Streptosporangium becharense: one gene and its partner. The protein of the gene in region 2 interacts with the protein of the main gene of each other region in a pairwise test. Links are inferred from orthologs where the notes say so. Each region holds a gene or a part of one and is shown on either strand. Other genes may lie near its edges.

Evidence for each region. The genes of interacting proteins can lie anywhere in the genome.
Region 1: the proteins of F4562_RS07245 (region 2) and clpS interact in binary tests that used the Escherichia coli proteins (3 or more experiments, as listed by UniProt). The link is inferred for Streptosporangium becharense from one-to-one orthologs.

The regions. Positions count from the first base shown.
Region 1 is NZ_JACHMP010000001.1:2,451,416-2,456,352, reverse strand. The notes cover bases 1,484-4,178. They hold clpS (ATP-dependent Clp protease adapter ClpS), read left to right. Parts: upstream 1,484-2,534; coding sequence 2,535-2,822; downstream 2,823-4,178. Other genes in these bases: F4562_RS10500 (MoaD/ThiS family protein), read left to right, coding at 4,128-4,178; F4562_RS10505 (hypothetical protein), read left to right, coding at 3,903-4,040; F4562_RS10510 (M67 family metallopeptidase), read left to right, coding at 3,403-3,819; F4562_RS10515 (DUF2017 domain-containing protein), read left to right, coding at 2,869-3,393; F4562_RS10525 (nicotinate phosphoribosyltransferase), read right to left, coding at 1,484-2,488. In the rest of the region: F4562_RS10535 (hypothetical protein), read right to left, coding at 1-496; F4562_RS10530 (nicotinamidase), read right to left, coding at 625-1,200; more of F4562_RS10525, read right to left, coding at 1,205-1,483; more of F4562_RS10500, read left to right, coding at 4,179-4,406; F4562_RS10495 (PLP-dependent cysteine synthase family protein), read left to right, coding at 4,500-4,937. UniProt on the Escherichia coli protein: Involved in the modulation of the specificity of the ClpAP-mediated ATP-dependent protein degradation.
Region 2 is NZ_JACHMP010000001.1:1,693,338-1,698,433, reverse strand. The notes cover bases 1,431-4,284. They hold F4562_RS07245 (Dps family protein), read left to right. Parts: upstream 1,431-2,550; coding sequence 2,551-3,018; downstream 3,019-4,284. Other genes in these bases: F4562_RS07240 (alkaline phosphatase PhoX), read left to right, coding at 3,576-4,284; F4562_RS07250 (MerR family transcriptional regulator), read right to left, coding at 1,721-2,413; F4562_RS35695 (VIT domain-containing protein), read right to left, coding at 1,431-1,727. In the rest of the region: more of F4562_RS35695, read right to left, coding at 1-1,430; more of F4562_RS07240, read left to right, coding at 4,285-4,733; F4562_RS07235 (lactonase family protein), read left to right, coding at 4,992-5,096.

The DNA of each region.
Region 1 (4,937 bases), 760 kb from region 2 along the record:
TTCGATGCCCGGCCGTCCACGCCCGTTCCGGCGTGGGCGCCGCCGGGCAGGAGGCGGTCCTGCCGTCCCGGGGCCGGGCGTTCCGTGCCGCCCGCGTTCTCCGTTCCGCCCGCTCGGCCCCGGCCGTCTCCGGGCTTCCGCCCGACGGGCGGGCCTGCCCGCCGGCCGCGACCGGCGGGGCCGGAGACGCCGGAGCCGGGGACGGTGTGATCGGGATCCGGGACGGTCCGACCGGGGTGGGTGAGGGCGTGACGGGCGGCGCCGCGGCCGGAACCGGGGGCATCGCGATCGGGGACGGGGCGGCCGGAACCGCCGTCGGGGACGCGGCGACCGGAACCGGGCCGGGACGTGGGAACTGGACGCCGGCCCAGACCGTCGCCCCCTCCAGCGCGACCAGCGCCAGCACGCTCGTCAACCGGACGAGCGTGCCGCCGCGGAACAGGTTCCACAGACACAACGGGGTCAACACCAACCACGACACACCGAGCAGGAACACGCGAGGTCACCACCGCAAGCAGAGGAGTTCGGGCTCTCCGTGATACTCCTGTCGCGTGCCGCGGTGGGGGCGTTTAACCTTTCCTTCCCACCCTGTGATCGTTCGGATGCCGAGCGCCGCCCGACTGCTCAGGCGGAGCGCACGACCGGGGTGCCGGTGAGGTGGGCTCCGGCGGAGCCGAGCTGGGCCAGGGCGGTCTCGGTGGTCGAGGGGGCCACGCCGGCCGTCAGGTCCAGCAGCACCCGGACGGACAGGCCGTGCGCCACCGCGTCCAGCGCGGTGGCCCGGACGCAGTGGTCGGTGGCGATGCCGACGACGTCCACCGTGTCCACGCCGCGTTCGGCGAGCCAGTCGGCCAGGCTCGTGCCGTCGGACGTGGTGCCCTCGAAACCGCTGTACGCGGCGGTGTGGGCGCCCTTGCTGAAGACCTCCTCCACCCCGGAGGTGTCGAGGGCGGGGTGGAAGCCGGCACCGGCGGTTCCGGCGACGCAGTGGGCGGGCCAGGAGTTCACGTAGTCGGGCTCGGCGGCGAAGTGGTCACCGGGGTCCACGTGGAAGTCGCGGGTGGCGACGACGTGGTCGTAGCCGTGCGAGGCGAGGTGACGGGAGATGGCGGCGGCCACCTCGGCGCCGCCGCTCACCGCCAGGCTTCCCCCCTCGCAGAAGTCGTTCTGCACGTCGACGACGATCAGCGCGGTTGCCATGCCACTAGTCAAACACGGTCGGCAGGGCGGCGTCCCCCCGGGACAGCTGGTGGGCCGTGACCGGCAGCTCGGCGACGGACTCGCGGTGCCGGGTGCGGGCCGCCGCCAGGTCCTCCCGGCCGACGACCTCGCCGCCGCCGACCAGCCGGACCTGGAGCGGCCGGGCGTCCGTGGGAGGCTCCGCGGAGACGGCGACCACCTCGGCGACCGCGGTGCCGGAGGCGTCGAGCCGCCGGAAGGCGTGCTTGAGCCCGCCCCTGCTGGGCTTGCCCACCGACTTCTTGGCCACCGGCCGCATGACCCCGTCGGCGTCCTCGCGGGCGACGAGCTTGTAGACCAGGGCCGCCGTGGGCGAGCCCGAGCCGGTGACCAGCGAGGTGCCGACGCCGTAGCCGTCCACGGGGGCGGAGGCCAGCGCCGCGATGGCGTACTCGTCCAGGTCGCTGGTGACGATGATCCGCGTCTTGTGGGCGCCGAGGGCGTCGAGCTGCGCGCGGACCTCCCGGGCGACCTCGCAGAGGTCACCGGAGTCGAGGCGGACGGCGCCGAGGGCGGGACCGGCCAGCTCCACGCCGGTGCGTACCGCCCGCGCCACGTCGTAGGTGTCGACGAGCAGTGTGGTCCCGGTGCCCAGCGAGTCGAGCTGGGCCCGGAAAGCCTGCTCCTCGGAGTCGTGCAGCAGGGTGAAGGCGTGGGCGGCCGTTCCCGCGGTCGGTATGCCGTACACCCGCCCGGCCATGAGGTTGGAGGTGGAGGAGAAGCCGCACAGGTAGGCGGCCCGCGCGGCGGCCACGGCCGCAGCCTCGTGGGTGCGGCGCGAACCCATCTCGATGAGCGGCCGGTTCCCCGCGGCGTGGGTCATCCGGGAGGCGGCGGTGGCGATCGCGCAGTCGTGGTTGAGGATCGACAGGATGACGGTCTCCAGCAGCACCGCCTCGGCGAAGGTGCCCTCCACCGTCATGATCGGGGAGCCGGGGAAGTAGCACTCGCCCTCCGGGTAGCCGCGCACGTCCCCGCGGAACCGGTAACCGGCGAGGAACTCCAGGGTGGGCTCGTCGACCACCCGGTTGTCCCGCAGGAAGGCGAGCTCGTCGTCGCCGAAGCGGAACGCCTCCAGGGCGTCGAGCACCCGGCCGACGCCGGCGACGACGCCGTACCGACGTCCGCCGGGCAGTTGCCGCGCGAAGACCTCGAACACCGCGCGTCTGGAGGCGGCGCCGCTGCGCAGCGCCGCCTCCAGCATCGTCAGCTCATAGTGATCGGTCAGCAACGCACTGCTCATGCTCATTCTCACGTGTCGAAGACTAAGCCCGAGGTAGGGCAGACTGGTGGTTGTGGGTAGCACCGCTCCGGTGGAGGTCGAGCGTCCGGCCGGCGACGTACGGCCCGATCTGCCATGGCTGACCATTGTCTGGAATGACCCGGTCAACCTCATGTCGTACGTCACGTATGTCTTCCAGACCGTCTTCGGATACTCGCGGGAGAAAGCCGAGAAGCTGATGCTCGACGTGCACCACCGGGGTAAGGCCGTGGTGTCCAGCGGCACCCGCGAGGAGATGGAGCGCGACACGCAGATCATGCACTCGTACGGCCTGTGGGCCACCGTCCAGCGGGATTCGTGATCGGGCGGGCTCCGGAGACGGGCCCGCGGACAGTGGTGGGAGAGCGATGAGTTCGGGGTTCAAGCCGGGGCGCGACGGCGGGGTGGTCACGACGTTCGACGCCGCCGAGGTCTCGATCCTGCGCTCGCTGATCTCCCAGATCCTGAGCCTGGTCGAGCCGGGTGAGACCGGCGACGACCCGCTGGAGCGGGCACTGGGCATCGGCTCGGCGGAACCGTCCGACGACCCGGTGCTGGCGCGGCTGTTCCCCGCGGCGTACGAGGACCAGGAGCAGGCCGCGGAGTTCCGCCGCTACACCGAGGTGACCCTCCGCGAGGGCAAGCGGGCCGACGCGCAGACCATGCTCGACAGCGCCGAACCGGGCCGGGTGGAGCTCACCAGGGAGCAGGCGCAGGCGTGGATGCGCGCGCTGAACGACGTGCGGCTGGCGTTCGGCACCCGGCTGGAGGTGACCGAGGAGATCTACGACGAGATCGCCGGGATGCCGCAGGACGACCCGCGCTATCCGGCGTACGTCACGTACGACTGGCTGACCTACCTCCAGGACACCCTGGTCCGGGCCCTTTGGTAACTTCCAGACATGCTCACGATCTCGCGGGAACTGGTTGACAAGATCATCGCTCATGCCCGGGCGGACCACCCGGACGAGGCGTGCGGGGTGATCGCCGGGCCGGTCGGCTCCGACGTCCCGGAGCGGTTCGTCCCGATGGAGAACGCCGAGCGGTCGCCCACGTTCTACCGGTTCGACTCGATGGAGCAGTTGCGCGTCTGGCGGGAGATGGACGACCGCGACGAGGAGCCGGTGGTGATCTACCACTCCCACACCGCCACCGAGGCCTACCCCTCCCGCACCGACATCAGCTACGCCTCCGAGCCGAACGCCCACTACGTGCTGGTCTCCACCCGCGAGGAGCTGGGGGAGAAGGTGGAGCTGCGCTCGTACCGGATCGTCGACGGCGTCGTGACCGAGGAGGAGATCACGATCACCGCGGGGTGACCGGCGTTCCGGCGGCCGGCGCCGGTGTCCGTTGGTTGATACGGCAGTGAGCGGAACGAGGGGCTTTGGGTAAACTGGCGAGCATGCTGACCGCCCGCCCGAGGCCCGAGGACGCCGCGCTGCCGCGTCCCGGTGCGCGGGTGCGGTACGAGGGTGTCGCGCCGGTGCAGAACTTCCTGTTCGCGCACACTCCCTCCGTCGTCGTCTACGACTGTCGCTGACCGGCTTTTCTGGAATCCTCCGGCGCCCGCCGGTGTTCTGATCCGGTGGGCTGCACTCCCATGACGACACAAGGAGATTGACCCGCGATGGCCATCGAGGTTCGCATTCCGACCATCCTGCGCACCTACACCGACGGTGCCAAGGCCGTCGACGCCAGCGGCGCCACGCTCGAGGAGCTGATCGGCGACCTGGAAGCCCGGCACCCGGGGCTGAAGGACCGCCTGATCGACAAGGGTGCGCTGCGCCGCTTCGTGAACGTCTACCTGAACGACGAGGACGTCCGCTTCCTGGGCGGGCTGGACACCCCGGTCGCCGACGGTGACACCGTGACCGTCCTGCCCGCCGTGGCCGGCGGCTCCCGCTAGCCGTGCTGTGCCGTGCCACCCGCCGCCCCCCGACGGGCGGGCGGGTGGCACGCCGCTGTCCCTGGTCTGCTCACACGAGGCGGAAGCCACACCATGCGCTTTGACTCACTGATCGACTCGGTCGGCCGCACCCCTCTGGTGGGCCTGCCCCGGCTCTCTCCCTCGCAGGACGTGCGGATCTGGGCCAAGCTCGAAGACCGCAACCCGACCGGTTCGATCAAGGACCGTCCGGCGTTGTGGATGATCGAGCAGGCCGAGAAGGACGGGCTGCTCCGGCCCGGCTGCACCATCCTGGAGCCGACGAGCGGCAACACCGGCATCTCGCTGGCCATGTCCGCCAGGCTCAAGGGCTACAAGCTGATCTGCGTGATGCCGGAGAACACCTCCGAGGAGCGCCGCCAGCTGCTGCGCATGTGGGGTGCGCAGATCATCTCCTCGCCCGCGGCGGGCGGCTCGAACGAGGCGGTCCGGGTGGCCAAGGGCCTGGCCGCGGAGAACCCCGACTGGGTGATGCTCTACCAGTACGGCAAT
Region 2 (5,096 bases):
ACCCCGTACCGCAGCGACGTCTTGACGATCTCGTCCTCCAGCCAGGGGCTGCCGGTCGCGTAGCGGTCCTCCAGCGTGCGCAGCCGGGCCCGTGCCCAGATGGCCCGGGTCGCCGGGTTGGCCGCGACCGTCGCGGTGACCCGGTGCTCCCACGGCCGTCCTGCGGCGTCCAGGCCACGCGCGGTCAGGGCCCCGCCGCCCGCGCCGCGGTAACGGCCGAGGACGGTGAGGGGGACACCCGGGTAGATCGAGCCGATGTGGCCGACCGTCTCCGTGATCACGTCGAGCCCGTCGGCCTCGACGGAGAGGTCGGTGACCAGGGGGGCGCCGATGCGGCGGTGGATGTGCTCCATCGCCTCGTCCAGCCGGTCCTCGGACTCCACCAGCTCGCACCGGCCGCCGCCCAGCCCGGCGAGCCTGCCCAGGAAGCCGGCGTTGACCGCCCGGTCGATGCCGACCGTGTGCACCCGCACCCCGCGCAGCCGGGTGCCGAGCGCCTTCAGGATCCGGTCCTCGTCGCCGACCTGCCCGTCGGTGACGAGCACCAGGACCCGGTCGCCGCTCGCCCCGGCCAGCAGTGTCGCGGCCCGCTCCAGCGGGTCCAGCATCTCGGTGCCGCCGCGCGCCTCCAGCCTGGCCAGGTGTTCCACGGCGCGGTAGCGGTTGCGGTCGGACGCCTCGACCAGGCCACCGCCGAGTTTTTCGGGGTGCTCGACCACATCGTCGAACGACAGCACCGCGAACCGGTCCCGTGAGGTGAGCGTGTCGACGATCCGGGCCGCGGCGCGCCGGGCGGCCACCATCTTCCAGCCCGCCATGCTGCCCGAGCGGTCGAGCACCAGCACGACGTTCCTGGGGGTGGTGGTGGCCGGCGCCGGGTCGGGGACGACGGTCAGCGTGAACGTCCCGCCCTCGCCATCGTCGTCGGGGGCCAGCGCCAGCGAGGTCGAGGCGTCGAAGAGGAGACGCAGGACGAAGTCGCGGTCGAGCCGCTCGCCCGGCCGCAACCGGACCGTCGTGCCCTCCTCCCGGACCACGTGCAGGCTGGAGCACATCTCGCGCAGTTCCAGTCCGGCCGGATCGACCGAGACGGCGAGCGAGAGCCGGACCGGGTTGGGGAAGCCGGGCAGCAGCACCGGGGGAGTGATCCGGGAGGCGTCGGGGGCCGCGTCGGTATCGGATGACCAGCCGTCCCCCGCCTGTTCGCCGTCGAGCGGCGTCCCGGGGATGTAACGGGGGGCCACGACCAGCGGGAAGCGGAACGTGGCCGCGCCGTCCTCGTACGGGAGCGGCTGGTTCAGCGTCAGGTGCACGGTCACGCGCTCGCCCGGCACGATGTTGCCCACCCTGATGGTGAAGACGTCGGGCCGGTCCTCCTCGGCGATCGCGGCCCGTCTCCCCTGCGCGAGCGCCTGGTCGTAGTCGGCCCTGGCCTGTCCGCGCTCCTTGAGGACGCCCTCGACGACCCGCCCGTCGGCCTCCATCCTGAAGGCGGTCACCGCGGCGCGGTCGGGCAGCGGGAAGACGTACGTCGCCTCCAGCGCCACGTCGTGCGGGTTGCGGAACCCCTGGACCACCTCGACCCCGGCGACGAGGCCGGACACGGCGGCGGTGACGTCCACGCTCTCCAGCGGCAGGTTGCCGCGCGCGGTGGACAGCGCTCCCAGGCCGGCGTCCGGCACGGGGGGGCATTCCTCCGGCCGCAACGTGGTGATCGAGCTCAACATGGGTGCTTTCCCTTCGAAGATGTGAGGCCGCGGTCGCGGAGCAGTTTCAGGAGCGCCTCCGACGCGACGGCGATCTCGGCGAGGTCGTCGGAGGACGGGGCGTGGCCGGCGCCGTCGAGCACCAGCGTGACCCCGGGTGCGAGCCGCACGCCGTGGACGAGCGCGGCGGGTGCCGCGCGCGGGGCGGTGCCGGCCGGGTGGGGACCGGTTGAGGCGACCGGATCCGGGACCGCCGGGGACGCGGCCCAGAAGCGGGCCCGGGGTGCCCCGGCCGCGGAGGGGGAGGCGGCAGGGGCGGGAGCGGGGGTGGTGCTCGCGGGTCCGGGGGGGCTCACGATGCCGTCACCGCCGTCACCGTCGTCGGCTCCGTCGGGGGTCGTGGGGGCGGGGAGGTCGGCGATCGACTCCAGTGCCCTGTCGGTGGCGCCGGTGAGCTCGGCCTGGATCTCGGCGATGGTCCGGCCGTCGGCCTGTCGGCGCTTGACGGCGACGAGCTGGAGCAGGTGGCGCCTGCCGTACAGGGCGACGCGGCCCCGGCGGGCCAGGGGCGGGTCGAGCAGGCCGATCGTGGAATACCACCTGATCAGACGCTCGTTGGGCACGTCCCGCACCCGCCCGTTGGGCCGGGTGGTGGAGGACAGCGCCGCCGAGGCGTGCTCGATCAGTTCGCCGATGGTCCATTCCATGTCCCGATAGTGACACTGTCATAGTGACAGTGTCAACAAGGCGGGAGAGTTTCGGTAGTTAGGGAAGGAGGTGGGGGGTATGGGGTGTTTCACCACAGCGAGAGAACTAATGCCGAACTAAGGGGGAGGCATACCTCATGTCCGCTATCACCAGCCCGCTCAACCCCGAGGCCCAGAAGGTCGTCGCCGCAGCCCTGCAGGGAGCCCTCGTCGACCTCCTCGACCTGTCGCTCCTGGGCAAGCAGGCCCACTGGAACGTGATCGGCCACAACTTCCGCTCGCTGCACCTGCAGCTCGACGAGATCGTCGCGGCGGCCAGGGAGCACGCGGACACCGTCGCCGAGCGGGCGGTCGCCATCGGCGCCAACCCCGACGGCCGCTCGTCCACGCTGGCGAAGACGACCGAGGTGCACCAGCTGGAGGCGGGCTACATCAACGACGGCAAGGTCGTCGCCGCGCTGACGGACATCCTGGAGTCCATCGTCCGCAGGATGCGCGAGCGCATCGAGGCCACCGACGAGCCGGACCCGGTGACCCAGGACATCCTCATCGCGATCACCCAGGACCTGGAGAAGCACCACTGGATGCTTCAGGCCCAGCGCTGACCGTCCCCGCGACGGGGAAACGGTGAGGGGGACGCCGCGCGGCGTCCCCCTCACCGGCGGGCGCCCCGGTCACCCGGCCGGGGCGCCTTCGTGTCTCCGATCCGGCCGGCCGCAGGGCTCTCCCGGCCAGACGAGATCGGAGCGAAGCCTCGACGCGGCACTGCGGGCGCTTCGCCACTGACCGAACCCGCGACCGGTCACGCCGACGGTCACGGCCGTTCCTCCCGGCAGTACCAGCCCGTACACGTCGTGGCTCCCGGGCGAACTGGGTGAGGCCGCACCCGAGCTGCTGGTCGCGGAGCCGCTGCCCATGATGACCTTCGGCCTGGTCGAGGCGAGGACCGGCCGCCGGGCCGTCCGGCGCCGCGACACCGTCGCTGTCAGGCCGGTTCCCGAGGACGTCAGCTCAGTGCTCGGAGTGGAGAGCGGCCCCGGGGCCGACCTGTTCCGCCGGATGTTTGCGCTCTGGTTTCCGCAAAGTTTGGGATCGCGCGGACTCCACGTTCACATGGGTTCGATCGACTGGCGGCGTACCGAGAGGGCGAGGAGGAGGGGCCATGCCGCGCCGTACGTCCGTGCGCACCGGGGGGCCGGCCGCGGGGGCGGCTCTGAGCGGATCACTGTGGCGGGGCGCCGCGCACACCGGATCGTACGGCTCCACAGGCCCGTACGATCCGTCCGGCACCGGTGGCCCGTACGGTCCGCCGCGCGCGCCGGACGCCAACGGGATCGCGCTGCCCGAAGGTTTCACCAGCCGGATCGTCGCCCGCACCGGCCGCCGGGTCGGCGGGGTGCTGTGGCACCCGGCGCCGGGCGGCGGGGCGTGCTTCCCCGACGGCGACGGTTGGATCTACGTCTCCAACTCGGAGATCCCGCTGCTCGGCGGGGCGTCGGCGATCAGGTTCGGCCCGGACGGCGACATCGTCGACGCCTACCGGATCCTGTCGGGCACCAACCTCAACCGCGCCGGCGGACGCACCCCCTGGGACACCTGGCTGTCGTGCGAGGGGATCTTCCGCGGCCGGGTCTTCGAGTGCGATCCCCACGGCTCCCGTGCCGCGATGCCCCGCCTGGCCATGGGCCGCTTCAGGCACGAGGCCGCGGCCTGTGACCCGGAGCGGCAGGTCGTCTACCTGACCGAGGACGAACCGGACGGCTGCTTCTACCGGTTCCGGCCGGCCCACTGGGGTGACCTGACCTCAGGGCTGCTGGAGGTGCTCTGCGCCGACGGCACCGGCTCGGTGACCTGGCGGCGGGTGCCCAACCCGGCCGCACTGCCGGTGCCGACCCGCGAGCAGGTCGCCGGGGCCAGGCGCTTCTCCGGCGGGGAGGGCTGCCGCTACTCCGGCGGCGTCTGCTTCTTCACCACCAAGGGTGACAACCGGGTGTGGGCCTACGACGCGCGGGAGGAGCGCCTGCGGGTCGTCCGCGACGCGAACGCCCCGCAGGCCGGGATCGACGACATCACCGGCACTTCTTCGGGCGACCTGTACGTCGCCGGGGACGGCGGCGACATGGGGATCGATCTCATCACCCCCGAGCGGGTCGTCACCCCGTTCCTGCGCGTCTCCGGCCACCCCGAGTCGGAGATCACCGGCCCGGCCTTCTCCCCCCGGGGGGACCGTCTCTACTTCTCCTCCCAGCGCGGCACCCGGGGCGACGCCTCGGGCACCGGTGGGATCACCTACGAGGTCGGCGGGCCCTTCCGCCACTGAACGGAGCCGCCGTCCTTCCGTGGCCGCCCTGACATCCCTCCGTGCCCGCCCCGTGCCCGCCCTGTGCCCGCCCTGTGCCCGCCCCGTGTCCCCGCGCGTCCGCCGGGGACGGCCGCTCCCCGGCCCCGGCCGGTGGGCAACGGGGGCGACCCCGGGCGGGGGCGGTGCGTGGCCGCCCTCCGGCTGCGCTACCTTCGCAGACTGGCCCAGAACGAATGACAGGGCGGCGCGTGCCGCCCCGACGGCGGCGGGAGCATGATGGCTGAGGTTGCGTACATCGGCGGATACACCCCGGACACCGGCGGGTCCGGGCCCGGGATCACCCTGGTGGAGCTGGGGGGCCTCACGCGACTCGGCACGACG